Regions from separate parts of the Acidovorax sp. LjRoot117 genome, predicted to be linked through region 1. Evidence: predicted binding sites of a transcription regulator. Region 1 holds the regulator's gene; the other holds the start of a gene.
What was found. The regulator LexA, encoded in region 1, represses DNA repair genes until DNA is damaged. The targets are predictions, from matches to a motif close to ACTGTATNNNNATACAGT.
Positions count from the first base shown of each region.

Region 2: a site for LexA is predicted at 3,921-3,938, ahead of ACSQ3D_RS16005 (PA0069 family radical SAM protein). Genes of this name have one in related genera too.

Region 1 covers NZ_CAXUPO020000018.1:70,609-76,118, forward strand. Annotated here, with positions in the region: gene ACSQ3D_RS27000 (branched-chain amino acid ABC transporter substrate-binding protein) at 44-1,171, shown strand; gene ACSQ3D_RS27005 (D-2-hydroxyacid dehydrogenase family protein) at 1,454-2,461, opposite strand; gene ACSQ3D_RS27010 (hypothetical protein) at 2,789-3,295, opposite strand; gene lexA (transcriptional repressor LexA) at 3,428-4,102, opposite strand; gene ACSQ3D_RS27020 (asparaginase) at 4,215-5,147, shown strand; gene ACSQ3D_RS27025 (hypothetical protein) at 5,198-5,510, shown strand, end outside.
Region 2 covers NZ_CAXUPO020000005.1:186,713-192,222, reverse strand. Annotated here, with positions in the region: gene rnk (nucleoside diphosphate kinase regulator) at 1-81, opposite strand, end outside; gene ACSQ3D_RS16020 (Bug family tripartite tricarboxylate transporter substrate binding protein) at 188-1,186, opposite strand; gene mdlC (benzoylformate decarboxylase) at 1,277-2,872, opposite strand; gene ACSQ3D_RS16010 (LysR family transcriptional regulator) at 2,939-3,838, shown strand; gene ACSQ3D_RS16005 (PA0069 family radical SAM protein) at 3,940-5,115, shown strand; gene ACSQ3D_RS16000 (cupin domain-containing protein) at 5,413-5,510, opposite strand, start outside.

The sequences.
Region 1 (5,510 bases):
GACACAAGAACATTCTCAGCGTTTATCTTTACTGGAGATTGATATGCAATTGAAGTTGAAACTGACCGTGGTTGCTGCTATCGCGGCTGCTGCTGGTGTGGCCTCTGCACAAGAGCAGGTGGTCAAGATCGGCCACGTGGCTCCGGTTTCCGGCGCCCAAGCCCACTACGGCAAGGACAACGAAAATGGCGCCCGCATGGCCATTGAAGAGCTGAACACTCAAGGCATCACCATCGGTGGCAAGAAGATCAAGTTCGAGCTGCAGGCCGAAGACGATGCTGCTGACCCCAAGCAAGGCACCGCTGCCGCACAAAAGCTGTGCGACTCCAAGGTCGCAGGCGTTGTGGGCCACCTCAACTCCGGTACCACCATCCCCGCTTCCAAGGTTTACAACGACTGCGGTATCCCGCACGTGACCGGTGCTGCCACCAACCCCAACCTGACCAAGCCTGGCTACAAGACCACGTTCCGCATCATCGCCAACGACAACGCCCTGGGCGCTGGCCTGGCGTTCTACGCTGTGGACACCCTGAAGCTCAAGACCGTCGCCATCATCGATGACCGTACCGCTTACGGCCAAGGCGTGGCAGACGTGTTCAAGAAGACCGCAGCCGCCAAGGGCATGAAGGTGGTGGACGAGCAGTTCACGACCGACAAGGCCACCGACTTCATGGCGATCCTGACCGCCATCAAGGCCAAGAACCCTGACGCCATCTTCTTCGGCGGCATGGACCCACAAGCCGGCCCCATGCTGCGTCAGCTGGAACAGTTGGGCATGGGCAACGTGAAGTACTTCGGTGGTGACGGCGTCTGCACGTCGGAAATCGCCAAGCTGGCTGCCGGTGCCAAGACCCTGGCCAACGTGATCTGCGCTGAAGGCGGCTCTTCGCTGGCCAAGATGCCTGGCGGTACCGCCTGGAAGGCCAAGTACGATGCCAAGTTCCCCAACCAGTTCCAGGTGTACAGCCCCTACACCTACGACGCCACGTACCTGATCGTGGACGCCATGAAGCGTGCCAACTCGGTCGACCCCAAGGTCTACACCCCCGAGCTGCTCAAGTCCAACTTCAAGGGCGTGACCTCCACGATCGCCTTCGAACCCAATGGCGAAATGAAGAACCCCGCCATCACCTTGTACAACTACAAGGACGGCAAGAAGACGCCTCTGTAATTCAGAGCGGCTTCCCTTCTCTGTCTGGTGCAGCATTCAGTGCTGCACCGGCAGGCGCAAAAAAGGCTTCCTTCATGGAAGCCTTTTTTATGGGTGGTGTGTCCGTGTGCGGCACTGATCGATGCCCGATGCCTGGCGGCGCAATGCAGGCCCGGTGATGATCCCGGTATGCGGGCTTGCACCGCGACCGGTCAAGGCTGGAGATTCAGTGTGGGGCCGGTCAGAGGCCGCCTGGGTGCGACCCTGGTCACCCGTCTACCGAACAGGGCGCGCACCAAAGCCTCAGCGGCGCACCTGCAGCGATCCGGGATTCACGATATTGGTGGGCGTGCCCTTGATGAAATTCACCACGTTGTCGAACGCAGCGCCGAAGTACAGCTCGTAGCTGTCCTGCTCCACATAACCGATGTGCGGCGTGCAGATGCAGTTCTCGAGCCGCAGCAGGGCATGGCCTTGCAATATGGGCTCGCTTTCGAAAACGTCGACCGCTGCCATGCCAGGGCGGCCGCGGTTGAGTGCGGCAATCAGGGCATCAGGCTCGATCAGCTCCGCGCGGGAGGTGTTGACCAGCAGGGCTGTGGGCTTCATGCAGGACAGGTCTTCCAGCGAAACGATGCCGCGTGTCTCATCGTTCAGGCGCAGGTGCAGCGAGATCACATCGCACTGCGCGAAGAATTCTTCCCGCGTGGTGGCTGCCTGGTAGCCGTCCGTCAGGGCCTGCGCACGCGACGCTTCGCGGCCCCAGATGCGGACGTTCATGCCGAAAGCGCGCCCATAGCCCGCCACCAGCTGGCCGATGCGGCCGTAGCCCCAGACACCGAGCGTCTTGCCGCGCAGCACATTGCCCAGCCCGAAGTTGGGCGGCATGGAGGCCGCTTTGAGGCCCGACTGCTGCCAGGCGCCGTGCTTGAGGTTGGAGATGTACTGCGGCAGCCTGCGCATGGCGGCCATCACCAGCGACCATGTCAGTTCTGCAGGAGCCACCGGCGAGCCGATGCCCTCTGCCACGGCGATGCCGCGTTCGGTGCAGGCGGCCACGTCCACGTGGCTGCCGACCTTGCCGGTCTGCGCAATCAGCTTGAGCCGGGGGAGCTTTTCCACCAACTGCCGCGTGATCTGCGTGCGCTCGCGGACCAGGACGATGATGTCTGCATCCTTGAGTCTGACGGAAAGTTGGCCCAGCCCCTTGACGGTGTTGGTGTAGACCTTGGCTGTGTATGCGTCGAGCCGAGAGGCGCAATGGAGCTTGCGCACTGCATCCTGGTAGTCGTCGAGAATCACGATGTTCATCCCGACATTGTGCCTTGGCACGCAGCGCCGCACTGCACTGGCAGGTCTTCGGGCGGCCCAAAACGCCAGCTTTTGGTGACGGATTGTCGCGGCGGCTGCCGCAGCCGCACGGAGTGGATGGGCTGCGCAAGTCTGGCGAGTGCAGCAGAGCCGACCGTGGCCACGAAGCAGGTGTTGTCAGCGTTTTTTGGTGCCAGTGCTCACAGCACGCCGCGTCGCGACGGCACTGTTTGCAGCACCCTGTGCGGGTTGCAAGCCCAAGGCCGGTGCAGCACCGGCGCGCCGGCCGCCAGCCGCCACCCGCCGGCCTGGGCAGCGATGATCTTTCTACGCTTGGAGCGCCTCGCACGCAGCCATGCGGTCGAGTTCTGCACACACGTCGGCCATGCGGCCTGCGATCACCAGGCGGCCGCTGGCGTGGGATACCTTGCGCACGGCCGGCACGGGCCGTGGGGGCAGCGCGCTGGATGCGATGGACGCCATGAATGCATCACGGCTGCTGCCGCAGGGTGCAGACAGAAACGACCGGTTGGCCGCCACGGAGGTGCGGGCGGCGGATGCTTTGGGCTCGGGTGGAGCCGGCTGGACGGTGAAGGGCCAGTTGCCCCGCAAAGGGCGCAGGCGGGGCGACCCAGCGCTGCGCTGGTCGCCGGCAGGCCCGCCATGGCCCGGCGTGCCATGCTCGCCCGGCGGGTTGGCGCTGGCAGGTGGTGATGAAGCCGGGGCGCCAGCGCGTGGGGCTTCGTCCAGGCGGACGAGGTTGTGCAGCCAGCGCGACAGCTTCTGCAGCGAATGGGGCAAGGCGGCGGACAGGGTGGACAAGGCAATTCCCATGTGAAAACTCCGAAAGTCGGGGGTTGGACATAGGCAGGATTGCAATGACAACCGGCACCGCAGGGCTGGCGTACCGACGTTGTGCCGGTACACCAAACGCCCGCCACCTGCGGCGCGGCCAGGCAGGGGGCTCTACATGAGCATGGTGTTGCGGATCAAGCCGACGGCCAGGCCTTCGATTTCAAAGGGCTCGCCAGGCTGGACCACGATGACGGGGTAGTCGGGGTTCTCAGGCAGCAGCTCGATGGCGGTGGCCGTGCGGCGCAGGCGCTTGACGGTGACGTCCTCGCCCAGGCGGGCCACGATGATCTGGCCGTTGCGTGCCTCACGGGTGGACTGCACGGCCAGCAGGTCGCCGTCCATGATGCCGGCGTCGCGCATGGACATGCCGCGCACCTTGAGCAGGTAGTCGGGCTTGTGCTGGAACAGGCTGTTTTCCACGCTGTAGGTCTGGTCGACATGTTCTTGCGCGAGAATCGGCGAGCCCGCCGCCACGCGGCCGATGAGCGGCAGCACCAGCTGAGACAGGCCCGGGATGGGCAGGCTGAACTGGCTGCCGCGTGCTGCATTGATGGAGCGCACCGTGTCGCTGCGCAGACGGATTCCGCGGGATGTGCCGCTGACCAGCTCGATCACGCCTTTGCGGGCCAGCGCTTGCAGGTGCTCTTCGGCGGCGTTGGCCGACTTGAAGCCCAGCTCGGCCGCGATTTCTGCGCGGGTGGGGGGCGCGCCGGTACGGGCGATGGCGGTCTGGATGAGGTCCAGGATCTGCTGCTGGCGGGCGGTCAGTTTCGGGTTGTCGAGCATGGTGGTTTCCGGTGGAGACGCTACAGTGGCGAACAACTGTTTTTTAATCCAGTAACTGTATTTTTCACCAGTTTTTCGGAGTACGCAAGTGAGTGGGCAAAAAATTGTGGTTTTGGGCACAGGTGGAACCATCGCGGGCACCTCGGCCCAGGCCGGCGACAACATCGGCTACACGGCCGCCCAGGTGGGCGTTGAGCAGCTGCTGGCCGCCGTGCCGGGGCTGACCCTGGCAGCCGGCGGCGCCACCCTGCAGGCCGAGCAGGTGGCCCAGCTCGACAGCAAGGACATGGACATGTCGGTGTGGCAGGCGCTGGCCGTGCGCTGCGCGCAGCTGTTGCAGGACGCCGCCGTGCAGGGCGTGGTCATCACCCACGGTACCGACACGCTGGAGGAAACCGCGTGGTTTCTGAGCCTGGTTCTGGATGCGCGGTCCAAGCCCGTGGTGCTGACGTGCGCCATGCGCCCGGCCAGCGCGCTCACCCCCGATGGCCCGCAGAACCTGCTGGACGCGGTGGCCGTGGCCACCACGCAGGGCGCGCAGGGCGTGGTGTCGGTGGCGGCGGGTGAGGTGCATGGCGCGCGCCATGTGCAGAAGGTGCATCCGTACCGCGTCCATGCATTCAGCTCCGGCGACGCCGGGCCGCTGGGGTGGGTGGAGGAGGGCCGGGTCCGCCTGGTGCAGGATTGGCCTCTGGCGCACGCTGAGAAAGCGCCATTAGCTATTGAAAAGATAGCGAATGCCGCCGTGTGGCCGCGGGTCGAGATCCTCCTGAACCATGCAGGTGCAAGCGGCGCCATCGTGGACGCGCTGGTGCGCGATGGCGTGCAGGGCCTGGTGGTGGCCTGTACCGGCAACGGCACGATCCACCATGCGCTCGAGGCCGCGCTGCTCAAGGCGCAGGATGTGGGCGTGCGCGTGGTGCGCTCCACCCGCTGCCCCGAAGGCCAGGTGCTGCCCAAGCCGGGCGATGCCCTGCCGGATTCGCGGGGGCTTTCGCCCGTCAAGGCGCGCATCTCGCTGATGCTGGACCTGCTCTCGCATTGATGCGCGGCCGAGCAGTCCACAACACACTATAAGTCCCAGGCGCCGCGGCCATGTTCTTTGCCTCCCTCAAGACCCACGCCTGGGCCTACCCGGCGCTGGAGGTGATCCACATCGTCGGCATTGCACTGCTGCTGGGCAATCTGGTGCTGCTGGAGCTGCGGGTGTTCGGCCGCGGCGCCGCATTGCCGGTCAAGGACCTGGCCCGGCTGAGTCTGTCGGTGGCCTTGTGCGGCTTCCTGCTGGCTGCGGCCTCGGGCCTGCTGATGTTCGCCACCCAGCCCGCCGAACTGCTCAGCAGCCGCGCATTCACCTTGAAGATGCTGTTGTTAATGCTTGCGGGTTGCAACGCGGCGTGGTTCCATG
Region 2 (5,510 bases), on a different contig from region 1:
GCTGGCCGGAATCACGGCCAGCAAGGCCTCGATGCGGTCAACGTCGAGCGACGACAGGATGATCTGGGGCTTGCGCGCCATGGCGGTACCTCTGGGGTTGTGGCAAAGCGCGGGACTGTAGACCATCCGCAATCTCGCACTGCCGCGCGCGGACATTCAACGAGAGCGTGCGCCGCGGCGCACACCGTCAATCGCCCGTGATGTTGCGCGCCTTGATCAGCGCACCAAAGCGCGTGCTGTCGATGGCGGCGCGGGCATTGAAGTCGGCCGGCGACATGGGCGCGGGCACGCCGCCCAGCGCGTGGATGCGCTCCTTCACCGCCGGCGTGGCCAGCACCTTGTTGATCTCGCGGTTCAGCCGGCTCACCACGTCGGGCGGTGTGCCTGCAGGGGCGTAGAAGCCGAACCACGTGTCGGCATCGAAGCCCTTGAGACCCACCTCTTCCAGCGTCGGCACATCGGGGAACAGCGGTGAACGCCGGGAGCTGCCCACGGCCAGCAGCTTGAGCTTGCCCGCCTTCACATGCTGCAGTCCGATGCCCGGGTCGAACATGAAGTCCACCTGCCCGCCCAGCAGGTCCTGCATGGCGGGGGCGGCGCCGCGGTACGGCACGTGCACCGCGAACACGTTGGCCTGGGCCTTGAGCATCTCGGCCGCCAGGTGCGGCGAGCTGCCGTTGCCGGGCGTGCCGAAGCTCAGCTTGCCCGGGTGGGCCCGGAGGTACTTCATGAACTCTTCGATGTTGTTGACCGGCAGTGTGGGCCGAACCTCGAGGAACACCAGCACCCGCGCGGCGGCGGCCACGGGCACCAGGTCCTTGGTCGGGTCGAACGGCATCTTGGGGTACAGGTGCGGGTTGACCGACACCATGCCGCCCGAGCTCATGAGCAGCGTATAGCCGTCTGCCGGCGACTTGGCCACGGCCTCGCCGCCGATGTTGCCGCCAGCGCCGCCGCGGTTCTCGACCACGACGGGCTGGCCGAGGGCCGCCTGCAGCGGCACCGTCACCGCGCGGGCGATCTGGTCCGCGGCGCCGCCCGCCGGGAAGTTCACGATGACCTTGATCGGCTTGGCGGGCCAGGTCTCGGCCAGTGCCGTGGCGGGCAGCAGCAGGCCCGCTGCGGTGCCGGCCAGTGCCAGCGTGCCCAGCAGCCGGCGGGTGGTGCGAAGGGGAAAGGAATGCATGTTTGTCTCCGGTGGGTGCCCAGGTGTTCCGGGTCTTGTGCGAGGTATCCAGAAAGCCGCACGGTTCATGCCGTGCCGGGGTGGGTGTCGTCAGGCCACGTCCACCTCCACGAGGATCGGGCGGGGATGGGACAGGGCTTGCCGCAGCGCATGCGCCAACTGGGCCGCATCGCTCACGCGCACGGCGTCGCAGCCCTGTCCCCGTGCCAACGCGAGGAAGTCCAGGTCGGGCAGGTCGGTGCCTTCGAGCTTGTCGTTTTCGTGGAAGCCGAAGGTGGGTGCGAATTCCTGCAGCGCTGCATAGCGGCGGTTCTTCAGGATGATGAAGGTGATGGGGAGTTTGAGTTGCGCCGCGCTCCACAGCGCCTGGATGGAGTACATCGCCGAGCCGTCGCCGATGAGCCCGATGACCTTGCGGTCGGGCTTTGCCAGCGCCACGCCCACCGCGGCTGGCAGGCCGTAGCCCAGGCCGCCGCTGCACATGGTGTAGAAGGTTTCGCTCTGCAGGATGGGCAGGTGGGCATGCATGGCGGCGCGGGAGCTGGGCGCCTCTTCCACGACGATGGAGGCTGCATCGCGCACCTCGGCCAGGGTCTGCATCACGTAGGGCACGCTCATCAGCGCGCCCGGTGCTGACGGCTCGGCGCGCGGGCGGGCTGCGCGGTGCGGGGGCAGGGCACGCGCTGCGGGGGCAGGCCGTGCCAGCAGGTCCTGCACGCCCAGGCGCACGCTGCCCACGGCCGAGGTGCCCTCGGGCGTCCAGGCGGCGGTGCCCGGGTCGTCGATCAGCTGCACCAGTTGCGCGCCCGGCGGCACGTGGGGTCCAAAACCTTCCACGTGGTACGTGAAGGCCGCAGCACCGAGCGCAAACACCAGATCGTGCCCGCCCAGCAGCGCCACGATCTTCTCGCGCATGGCGGGCAGCACGCCTGCAAACAGGCGGTGGTCTTGCGGAAAGCCACAGCGGCCGGACATGGGTGCGATCCACACGGCGGCGTTGTGCCGCTCGGCCAGGGCCAGCACATCGTCCCAGGCGCGGTCGCGGTCCACGGCGGCGCCGACCACGAAGACCGGGCGCTGCGCGGCGTCGAGTGCGTCGCCGATGGCCTGCAGCACGCGCGGCTCGGGGCGCGTCTCGGTGCTCACGGTGCGCGCCTGCAGCGGCTCGCAGGGCTTGTCCCAGTCGTCCGCAGGAATGGACACCAGCACCGGCCCGCGCGGCTGCTGCATCGCGATGTAGTAGGCCCGCGCGATGGCCAAGGGCACGTCTTCGGCACGGGCAGGCTCGATGCTCCACTTCACATAGGGCTTGGGCAGCTCGGTGGCCTGGCCCGAAAAGAGGAACGGGTCGAACGGCAGGATGGACCGCGCCTGCTGCCCGGCTGTGATGACCATGGGCGTGCGGTTCTTGTGCGCCGTGAAGATGTTGCCCATGGCGTGGCCCACGCCAGCGGCGGAGTGCAGGTTCACGAAGGCCGCGTTGTGCGTGGCCTGGGCATAACCGTCGGCCATGCCCACCACCACCGATTCCTGCAGGCCCAGGATGTAGCGGAAGTCCGCAGGGAAGTCGAGGAACAGAGGCAGCTCGGTCGAGCCCGGGTTGCCGAAGATGGTGTCGATGCGAAGGCCGCGCAGCAGGTCGAGCACGGCCTCGCGCACGGTGGGGAGCAAGTTTTCTGAAGGCATCCCCCGATCTTCGGCGTGCATTGTTCATCCATCAATACAATGAAGTGACTAAGCGGTATTCATCCAATGCATATCAAGGACATCGACCTCAACCTGCTGCGCCTGTTCGATGCCGTCTACCGCACGCGCAACGTCAGCCGCGCCGCCGAGCTGCTGGACCTGACGCAGCCTGCGGCCAGCCAGGCGCTGACACGCCTGCGCCTGCTGATCAAGGACCCGCTGTTCGTGCGCGCAGGCGGCGGCGTGGAGCCCACGCCCAAGGCCGACCGGCTGGCCGATGCGGTGCGCAGCGCGCTGGGCCTGCTGGAGGAAGCCCTCAACGAGTCCGCGCTGTTCAACCCCCACGAATCGCGCAAGGTGTTCCGCATCCACATGAGCGACATCGGCGAGGGCCGCTTTCTGCCGGACCTGATGGTGGCGCTGCGGCGGGAGGCTCCCGGTGTGCGGCTGGAGACGCTGCCCGTGCCACGCAGCGAGATCGCGCAGCGGCTGGACAGCGGCCGCATCGACTTTGCGTTTGGCTTCTTGCCCACGGTGAAGGACACGCAGCGCGTGCAGCTCATCAAGGACCGCTACGTGGTGCTGCTGCGCGCGGGCCACCCCTTTGCGGCACGCAGGCGCAGCGGGCCGGCCTTGCTCAAGGATTTGCGGCAACTGGAGTTCGTGGGCGTGCGCACGCATTCGGACACGCTGCGCATCCTGGAGATGCTGCAGCTGCAAGACCGGCTGCGGCTGACCACCGAGCACTTCATGGTGCTGCCTGCCATCGTGCGGGCGACCGACCTTGCGGTGGTCATGCCGCGCAACATCGCGCGCACCTTTGCTGCCGACGGCGGCTACGCCCTCATCGAGCCGCCCTTCCCCCTGCGCGACTTCACCGTGTCGCTGCATTGGAGCCGCCGGTTCGAAAGCGACCCTGGCAACCAGTGGCTGCGCGGACAGATCGAGACCCTCTTCAGGGAATAGGGTGGCAGGGCGATCCGGTGGCCGATGGTTTTGCGGGCCTTGAGTGCCTGGGCACATCACTGCGTGCAGGGTGCTTCGAATAACTGTATATTTGTACAGTCATGACGCAGAAACCCGACTTCGACCCCGACCTGCCCGAGGGACCGGTGGAGGTGCGCGTCCCCATCCAGGCCATTCGCGGCCGGGGTGCCGCCACCGCCATGCCGCACCGGTTCACGCGCGATGTGCGGGAGGTGGCGGACGATGGCTGGGGGCCTATCGGCGAGAGCGGCGAAGGGTGGGGAGACGACGGGGAGGGCGGCGCATCGGCACCCTCCACCACCGTGCACCTGGAGACCGCGCGCAGCGCCATCTGCGCCAACGACTCGCCCGACATATTTTTCGAGTTGTCGGTGAACCCCTACCGGGGCTGCGAGCATGGCTGCATCTACTGCTACGCGCGGCCCACGCACAGCTACCTCAACTTTTCGCCCGGCCTCGATTTCGAGACCCAGATCGTGGCCAAGCAGAACATCGCCGAGGTGCTGCGCCACGAGCTGGCGCAGCCGCGCTACGTGCCGCGCCTGCTCAACATCGGCTCGGCCACCGACTGCTACCAGCCTGTGGAGCGCGAGCTCAAGCTCACCCGCAGCCTGATCGAAGTCATGCGGGATGCGCGCCACCCGTTCTCGCTGATCACCAAGTCGAGTGGTGTGGAGCGTGACCTGGACCTGCTCGCGCCGCTGGCCGCGCAGCAGCTCACGGCCGTGTACGTGACCATCACCACGCTGGACCCCGTGCTGGCCCGCCGCATGGAGCCCCGCGCTGCCGCGCCCCACCGACGCCTGCGCACCCTGCGCACGCTGGCCGAGGCCGGCATCCCGGTGGGCGTGAGCGTGGCCCCGCAGATCCCGTTCATCACCGAGGACATGGAGCAGGTGCTGGAAGCCGCGCGCGATGCCGGCGCGCAGAGCGCGTTCTACACGGTGCTGCGCCTGCCCTGGGAGCTTGACGCCGTCTTTCGGGAGTGGCTGGAAGTGCATTACCCGCAGCGCGCGGCGCGGGTGATGGCGCGTGTGCAGGACCTGCACAGCATCGACCCCACCCAGCGCAGTGCGGGCAAGAGCTACGACAGCAACTTTGCGACCCGCATGAAGGGCAGCGGGCTCTGGGCGGATTTGTTGCGCCAGCGTTTTGCGGGCGCGTGCCGGCGGCTGGGGCTCAACCGCGCACGGGTCGAGCTGGACCTGTCGCAGTTCAGGCCTGGACTGGCGCGGGGGCAGGGCAGTCTGTTCTGAGGCTGCGCATGCACGGCCACGGGATGCGGGCCGAGTTTGCGGTGCGGGTGGATGCGGTTCGCCCTCTGCCCGGCTCGAACCGCCAAGGGGGTGGCGAAAAAATGTGCCGATGGCACGATGCAGTGCTACAGGGCCCACGTTGTGTTGCACGGCTGCCCGCGCCCCGTGTGCCGCGCGCCGCGCGCCGTTCCCGTGTCCCGTGTCCCGTGTCCCTGTCCCTGTCCCTGTCCCTGTCCCTGTCCCTGTCCCGTGTGGGCGCCAAGACCTCAGGGCAGCGCCCGCACGGCGTTGGGCTGGCTACGCAACCACCCACACCTTGCGGACGGTTTGCACGGTGCGCCACGTCCCGGTGTAGCCCGGCTTCATGATGAAACAGTCCCCTGCCCGGAACGTGA